DNA from 2 places in the Brevibacterium sp. 91QC2O2 genome. Region 2 is predicted to be linked to the other one. Evidence: riboswitches for the same ligand, from Rfam matches in the RefSeq annotation. Region 2 holds a riboswitch; the other holds the start of a gene.

Region 1 (4,209 bases), on a different contig from region 2:
CTCAACCTGACCGTCAACTTCGATCCGGCCCGGCACACCGATGCCCGTGCCTATCTGGACCGGGTCCACGCGGTGCTGATGGAGGGTGGCCGCGAACTGATGCCGCTGGACGCCTATCCGTTCAGCCCGCACTACGCCTGGGTTGAGGACCGCTTCGGGGTGAGCTGGCAGCTGATGGTGACGAACCCGGACGGGCAGCCCCGACCGTTCCTGCTGCCCTCGCTGAGCTTCGGCGGTCCCCAGCAGAACCGGGCGGCCGAGGCCGTCGACTACTATCTGCAGACCTTCACCCGGATCTTCGGCCCCGACCTCCCCAGCGGACTGGGACACCTGTACACCTATGGCGAGTTCGGCGGGGTCCCGGACCTGGGCCCGGGGGTCGAATCGCCGGTTACCGCCGAATCCGTGATCCACGCGGACTTCCGGCTCGCCGGGCAGTGGTGCACGGCGATGGACCCAGGGGCAGGCCAGGACTTCACCTTCACGGAGGGTGTCTCGCTCATCGTCTACGCGCAGGACCAGGCGCAGATCGACGCACTGTGGGAGGCACTGTCGCATGTCCCGGAGGCCGAGGCCTGCGGCTGGTGCAAGGATCGCTTCGGCCTGAGCTGGCAGATCGTCCCGCGCACCTGGCCGGAGCTGAGCACCAGGCCGGGGGCCTATCAGACGATGATGGGCCAGAAGAAGATCATCATCGCCGAATACTGAGTTCGGCTCGACCCCGGCCGGATTCCCCGGGACCGACCGTGATCCGGCCGCTGGGAACGGCCGAGGTTCAGGCCGGCCGAGGCGCGGCGCCACCGCCGGCACGGCGCTTGCGGAACAGGACCTGCTGGCTGATCGAGGCCAGCAGGACGCCGGAGGAGTCGGTGATGTCCCCGTGGTAGAGCCCGCGCCCGTAGGCCACGGAGCGGGGCCGCAGGTCCATCAGCATCCACTCCTCGGCGTCCATCGGGCGGTGGAACCACAGAGTGTGGTCCAGGCTCGACTGCGATTGGAACTCTTCGGTGTTGTACGTGCCGATGCCCGACGAGATGTCGGAAAGATAGGTCACCGCCAGGATGTTCATGAGGTCGCGGCTGATCGTCGCAGCCCCCACCCCGGTGCGGCTGAGATCGGCCGTGCAGCGGGCCCAGAAGCGCTGCGGATAGTCGGGTTCGGGGAAACCCGGTTCGGTCCTCCGGCCCTCGAAGCTGAACAGCCGGGGGATCGGGTAGAACTCGTTCATCGGCAACTCGTGGTCGTTCAGCGCCGTATCGCCCTGCACATCGGGGGACTTCCCCGGCAGTGCGAAGGACGCCGACATATTGAAGATGACCCGTCCGTTCTGCAGTGCCACCACGCGCCGGGCCGAATAGGAACCACCGTCGCGGTCGCGGAAGACCTGGAAGACCGTGGGCTTCGAGGCGTCGCCGGGCCGCAGGAAGTATCCGTGCAGAGAGTGCGGCAGGCGCCCGGAGTCCACGGTCAGGGCCGCGGCCAGCAGGGATTGGGTGGCGACCTGGCCGCCGTAGAGCGCGAAGGGTTCGTCGAAGACGAAGCCGGCGCGGTAGATGTTGAGGTCGATCTTCTCCAACTGCAGAAGATTGAGCAGGCTGCCGGGTGCTTCGGTCACGGTTCCTCCAAGGTTCGGGCTATGCGGGGATACCCCAACTCTAGACTGCCGTGGATGTTAGTGTGGAGCCGATGACACGGGGTGCCCAGGTAGTCGCACCGGCGCGGGTTCGTGCCGCCGCCGGCCGGCCAGGGCTGAGAACACACCCGTCGAACCTGTCTGGATAACTCCTGCGAAGGGATGGTCATGATTGACCCCGCTGTGCTCAACCCCCGCCTGATCCCCTACGATTTCAGCCTGTATTTGGTGACCGACACCGCGATGTGCACCGCCGCCGGGCGCGGCGTGGCCGACACCGTCGCAGCCGCTGTCACCGGCGGCGCCTCGGTCGTGCAGGTGCGCGAGAAACACGCCTCCGACGCCGAGGTCCTGGCCCTGACCCTGGACGTGTTCGCCGCCCTGCGCGGCATCCCCGCACCGGCCGGGACGGCGGCCGAGAACGTCCCCGTGTTCCTCGACGACCGCGTCGAAGTCGTCGCCGAACTGCGTCGGCGCGGCCTGCCCGCCCACATCCACGTGGGCCAGACGGACATGCCGCCGGCCCAGGTCCGCGCCCGCCTGGGCGCCGAACCCCTGCTGGGCCTGTCCGCCCACACCGCCGAACAGTTCGCCGTCGCCGCCAAGGCCGGGGGAGTGGACCTGTTCGGAGTCGGCCCCGTCTGGGCCACCCGGACGAAGGACGTGCAGCGCCCAGCACTGGGCGTCGAGCACTGGACCGAACTGAACCGGGAGGCACTGGAACTCGGGATCCTCGCCGTGGCGATCGGCGGGATCAAGGGCCACAACGTCCACGAACTCGCCGGCGCCGGCGCCCTGGGCGTGTGCGTGGTCTCCGATATCTGCACTGCAGCCGATCCCGAGGCCGCAGCGCGGTCGATCCGCGCGGCCTACCTCGGCGCGCAGGGGGAGAACCGATGAGCACTGCGCCGACGAACACCGTGCCGAACCCCACGCCGTTGAATACAGTGAACAGGCCCCCGATCGCCCTGACGATCGCCGGCACCGATCCGTCGGGGGGCGCCGGCATCCACGCCGACCTCAAGAGCTTCGCCGCCCGTGGAGCCTACGGCACCTCCGTCATCACCGCCCTGGTCGCCCAGAACACCCATGGTGTGTCCCGCGTCTACGGGATCGATGCGGACTTCGTTGCCGACCAGTTCGACTCGGTGCTCGGGGACATGCCCGTGGACGCGGCGAAGACCGGGATGTTGGGCACCCGAGAGCTGGTCGACCTGACCGTGGACAAACTCGCAGAGACCCCCGTGCCCCACCTGGTCGTCGACCCCGTCATGGTCTCGACCTCGGGACACCGGCTGCTCGACGCCGACGCGATCGGCGCGGTGCGCGCGCGCCTGCTGCCGGTCGCCTCGGTCATCACCCCGAACCTGCCGGAAGCGGCCCTGCTGCTCGGCGATGACGTCGCCGAGGCCCGCGACGAGTCCCAGATGACGGCCCAGGCCCGCGAACTCGTGGCGCGCGGGGCCGGGGCGGCCCTGGTCAAGGGCGGCCACGGCACCGGCGGCACTGTCTTCGACGTGCTCGCCGTCGCGGATGGCCCCGGGGCGGCCTCGGTGCACGTGTACACGCACCCACGGGTCGCCTCGGCCAATACCCACGGCACCGGCTGCACCCTGTCCGCCGCCATCACCGCGGAACTGGCCCGCGGGGCACAGCTGGAGCCCGCGGTCTTCGAGGGCCTGGAGTACCTGGGCCGGGCCCTGGCCGCGGCGGCGGGCTGGAACCTGTCGCTGGACCCGGCCGGCGCCCACGGGCCGGTCGACCACCTGGTCGATCTGCGCCCCGTGCGCGCACGAGCCTGAGCACCCGAAACCCGAGGAGGGATACACCATGGTCGACTACCACCTGTTCAGCCAGGGCCCGCGCACGCGCGAGCTGTGGAATTCCGTACACGACGTCATCACCCGGATCGAGGAACTCGACTTCCTGGGCCAACTGGCCGACGGCACACTCGGCCACGAGGCCTTCGTGAACTACCTGTTGCAGGACGAGCTGTACCTGGACGGCTATGCCCGGGCCATGAGCCTGCTGGGGGCGGCCGCACCCAGCAGCGACCAGACCCGCTTCTGGGTCTTGGCCGCAGGCGAGGCGATCGCCGATGAACAGTCGATGCACGCCGAATTGCTGGCGGACCCCGGGTTCTCAGCGATCGCCGACCGGCTTTCGACCGCGGCCGGTGTGATCGGGGCGGCCTGGCCCGCCGGCGGGGCCAACCCCACGACACTGGGCTACACCTCCTATCTGCTCAGCCAGGCGGCGAGCGCACCCTATGCAGTGGGAGTCGCCGCGATCCTGCCGTGCTTCTGGGTGTACGCGCACATCGGCAAGGTCCTGGTTCAGCGGGTGCGGGCGGGGTCCCGCGATCTGGCGGGGCATCCCTTCGCGACCTGGATCGAGGCCTACGACAGCCCCGACTTCGACGCATCGGTGGTGGGGGCCGTGGGCATCCTCGAGGGCCTGCTGGAAGCCGCGCCGAAGGCCGAGCTCACGCGCATGGTCCAGACGTTCCGCCAGGCGTGCCTGTACGAACTGCACTTCTGGGCGGCGGCCCATGTGGGCCAGGACTGGCAGGAGCC
Region 2 (4,209 bases):
GAGACGCTGCCCAGGTGCTGGGCGACGGCGATCATCGGGGGGATGTTGTCGCCGGGGTGCGAGTACTCCTTGGCCAGGAAGGTGTCGTGGAAGTCGAGTTCGCGCACGGCCACGCCATTTGCGAAGGCGGCCCATTCGGGGGAGATGTGGTCGCTCAGCGGCTGGCCGAAGACGGTCGCACCCGGTTCGAGCTTGTGGGGCAGGGCCTGTTCGCGGGCGTGGGTGGGCGCCTTGCGATTGACGGAGGCGGCTGCGACGGAGGCGTTGTCGATGACACGGTTGATCACCATGTCCGCGACTTCCGATTCGATCGCGACCGGGTCGGCTGCGACCTGGGCGATCTTGTAGGCCAGCTGGTCCTTGCGCTCCAGGTTCTCAGCGCTCTTGTATACCCGGACTTCGTGGTTGATCATGGAGGATGCTCCTATTGTCGACTTTGACCTGATGCCGCGTCCACACCCCAGCCTAACGGTGTGCGCGCCTGGCCGGTAGCCCTGCGGCGCTTGTATGGGGATGCGGGCGACGTGTATCTGCCACCACAAATATATCTTGACATCAAGGTATTTCCCAAACCGTGGGTCCGCCGTTGGTCCGCCCGTGGGTCCAACCACGGGTCCGAACGGCGGACAGGCCGTTCGCTCGAACCGGGGCTCGACCGGACTCCGTCGGCACCGCGTCGAGGCCGCGTAGAGTGGGCCGCGTGAGTATCGAGATCGCCCCCGTGCCCCAGACCGTCATCGACGCCGTGATCGCCCGTGCCCTGGACGAGGACGCCCCCACCGGCGACCTCTCAGCGCAGACCTTCGTCCCCGCCTCCCTGACCACCACGGCCAGGGTCGTCGCCCGCGAACCCGGCGTGATGGCCGGCGGTGCCGTATTCGCCACCGCCATGGAACAGGCGGCCTACCGCACCCAGGCGCCCGGCGCGCCGGCCGGAATCGTCCCGCTGGCAGCGGGCGCCGCCGGCACCGTGTCCGTCCGACAGCTGGTCGCCGAGGGCGCCCCGTTCTCCACCGGAGACGCACTCATCGAGGTCTCCGGCCCCGCCCACGCGGTGCTGCTGGGCGAGCGCACCGGTTTGAACCTGCTGCAGCGCCTGTGCGCGATCGCCGCGCTGACCGCGCGCTATGTGGCCGCTGCGAACGCAGGCCGGGCGCAGTCCGACCCGGAGCACGGCACCACGGCACGTCCGGTGCGCGTGGTCGACACCCGCAAGACCACCCCGGGCCTGCGCACCCTGGAGAAGTACGCGGTGCGCGCAGGCGGCGGGCACAATCATCGCGCCGGCCTGTCCGATGCGGTGATGCTCAAGGACAACCACCTGGCCCTCCTGGGCGAGGGCGAGGCGCTGACCGCCGCCCTGCGCGCCGGCAAGGAGAAGCTGGGCCACACCACGCACCTGGAGGTCGAGGTGGATCGTTTCGAGCAGATCGAACCCGTGCTGGCCGCCGGTGTGGACACCATCATGCTGGACAACTTCGGCCCGGCCGAACTGGCCCGCGGCGTGGCCCAGGTGGCCGGGCGCGCCCTGGTCGAGGCCTCGGGCGGGGTGAACCTGGAGACGATCGGGGCGATCGCCGCCAGCGGGGTCGACATCGTCTCCGTCGGCGCGCTGACGCATTCGGTGGTCAACCTGGACCTGGGCCTGGACACCGTCGAGGACGTGCTCACCGTCTGAGCCGACCGCGTTATAGTGGAGGGACAACGACAGGGGAGCGCCACAAGGGGCGCTGAGAGTGCAGTGAACTGCAGACCCTCGAACCTGCTGCGGTTAGGACCGCCGAAGGAAGTCGAGTTCTCTTTCCCCTCCTGATCATCACAGGAGGCGAGCATGACCGATCATGCTGTCCACAATTCCGTGTCCACCCGCAGCACCTTCCGCTGGCGAGTCGTCGACATCGTCACCGCATCCGTGCTCGGCGTGGTGTGCGGACTGATCTTCTGGCTGTGGGCCGCGGCCTGGAGCTTCGTCGAACCGCTGTTCGCATTCTTCCCGCCGGCCTCCGGCCTGCTCAGCGCCGGCTGGGTGCTGGCCGGACCACTTGCCGGACTCATCATCCGCAAACCGGGCGCGGCCCTCTATGCTGAGGTATTGGCCGCCATCGTCGAGGCCACGCTGGGCTCCCACTTCGGCTTCGGCGCGATCATCTCCGGGCTCTGTCAGGGGCTGGGCGCCGAACTCGCGTTCACGGTCCTGGCCTACCGCCGCTTCGGCTTCGGCACCGCGCTGTTCTCCGGCGCGCTGGCCGGCCTGGCCCTGGGCCTGAACGAGAACCTGCTGTACAACACCGAATGGCTGCCCGCGTGGAAGTTGACGTATCTGGGCACGACCGCGGTATCCGGACTGGTGATCGCGGGTGTGCTCATGTGGGCGGCCGTGAGGGCACTGGCACGTACCGGCGCGCTGTCCGCATTCGCAGCGGGCAGGGCGAAACAGGAGGTTTGAGACTGTGAGCGTTGAAGCGACGACCCGGGGCGGCACACCACCGCGCGCCGTGGGGAACCGGCTGAGCTGGCGGGTCGTCGACATCGTCACGGCATCCGTGCTGGCGGTGGTCTGCGGCGTCATCTACTGGATCTGGTCGGCCGGCTGGACCTTCATCACCCCGGCCTTCGCGGCCTTCCCGCCCGGCGACGGGATCCTCTCGGGCACCTGGGTGCTGGCCGGGCCCCTGGCCGGGCTCATCATCCGCAAGCCGGGTGCTGCCCTCTACGCCGAGGTCCTGGCCGCCGTGACCGAGGCCGTGCTGGGCTCCCACTTCGGGTTCTCCATCCTGCTGACCTCCCCCATTCAGGGACTGGCCGCGGAGCTGGCCTTCGCCGTCTTCGCCTACCGCCGCTTCGGCTTCCCGGTCGTGCTGTTCTCCGGATTGCTTACGGGTACGGCGCAGGGCTGCATCGACAATATCGTTCTCTACGCCGAATGGCTGCCCGTGTGGAAGACGTCCAGGATCGCGTTCTGCGCGGTCTCCGGGCTGCTCATGGCCGGCCTGTTCGTGTGGTGGATCGTGCGCGTCCTGGCCCGCGCCGGAGCACTGACCGCATTCGCCGCCGGGCGCGGTGCCGACGAAGCGCCGGGCTCCCGCGGTTCCGCAGCCGAGGCCACTGCCGGTTCCGACCGAACGCGCGCCACCGCGGCCGGCGCCCCGACCGGTACCTCGACCGGCGGCTCCCCCGCACCGGGCGCCTCGGCCGACGGGCGATCCGACGTAACCGACCGGAGACCGGATGACCCCGCCGTCGTCCCCGCCGAGGTCGTGGCCAGGGACTTCTCCTACCGGCACGCCGGCCGCAAACGCGCGGCCTTCTCCCACCTGTCCCTGACGATCCCGGCCGGCCAGAAGGTATTGCTGGCGGGGGCCTCGGGCGCGGGGAAGTCGACCTTCCTGCACGCCCTGGCCGGGGTCCTGCCGGCCGAATCCGGCTACGCCACCGGAGAACTGCTGGTCGCCGGCGCCGCGCCCGATCCGACTCGCGGGACCTGCGGCCTGGTGCTCCAGGACCCCGATTCGCAGGCGGTCATGTCGAAGATCGGCCACGACGTCACCTTCGGGCTGGAGAATCTGCGGGTGCCCGCCGAACAGATCCCGGCCAGGGTCGCCCACGCGCTGGACCTGGTGGGCCTGGACTATCCGCTGGACCATCCGACCACGGCCCTGTCCGGCGGGCAGAAGCAGCGCCTGGCAATCGCCGGGATCGTCGCGATGCGCCCTGGCCTGCTGATCCTCGACGAGCCGACCGCCAACCTCGACCCCGAGGCCGCCGTGGCCATCCGCGATGTCATCGTCGACGCCGCCACCGCGACCGGCGCCACCGTGGTGCTGGTCGAACACCGCCTGCCGCTGTGGGCCGAACACGTGGACCGGATCGTGGTGCTCGGCGCCTCGGCCGACGACGCCGAGGGCACCCGGATCATCGCCGACGGATCGCCCAAGGCGGTGCTCGGCGATGAACTGCTGCGCCCGCACCTGCGCGCGGCGGGCCTGTGGCTACCCGGCGAGGCTGTCGAGGTCCCCGACGACATCCCCGACGGCTCCCTTGGCACCACCGACACCGGGCAGATCGCCGCGGTGGGCGCTGCCGGCCGGGACGCCTCCGGTAGGGACGCCGCAAGCGGTGTGGCCCCCGCACAACCCCTGCTGTCCACCCATGCCCTGCAGGTGGGCCGCGAGTCCCGCGCCGTGGCACGGGTGCCGGGACTCGAGCTGC

The links. A riboswitch is a leader RNA that binds a small molecule or an ion and turns the genes downstream of it on or off. The one in region 2 is predicted to bind thiamine pyrophosphate.
Region 1: it holds a riboswitch for thiamine pyrophosphate, as region 2 does, so the genes downstream of both, thiE (thiamine phosphate synthase) here and NQ036_RS08135 (ECF transporter S component) in region 2, are expected to answer to the same signal.

The regions. Positions count from the first base shown of each region.
Region 1 covers NZ_JANIJY010000003.1:166,488-170,696, reverse strand. The annotation lists gene NQ036_RS04265 (VOC family protein) at 1-708, shown strand, start outside; gene NQ036_RS04260 (acyl-CoA thioesterase domain-containing protein) at 776-1,615, opposite strand; TPP riboswitch at 1,683-1,814, shown strand; gene thiE (thiamine phosphate synthase) at 1,802-2,533, shown strand; gene thiD (bifunctional hydroxymethylpyrimidine kinase/phosphomethylpyrimidine kinase) at 2,530-3,435, shown strand; gene NQ036_RS04245 (TenA family protein) at 3,464-4,209, shown strand, end outside.
Region 2 covers NZ_JANIJY010000008.1:74,821-79,029, reverse strand. The annotation lists gene NQ036_RS08145 (MmgE/PrpD family protein) at 1-413, opposite strand, end outside; gene nadC (carboxylating nicotinate-nucleotide diphosphorylase) at 701-1,678, shown strand; TPP riboswitch at 1,700-1,806, shown strand; gene NQ036_RS08135 (ECF transporter S component) at 1,832-2,446, shown strand; gene NQ036_RS08130 (ECF transporter S component) at 2,451-4,209, shown strand, end outside.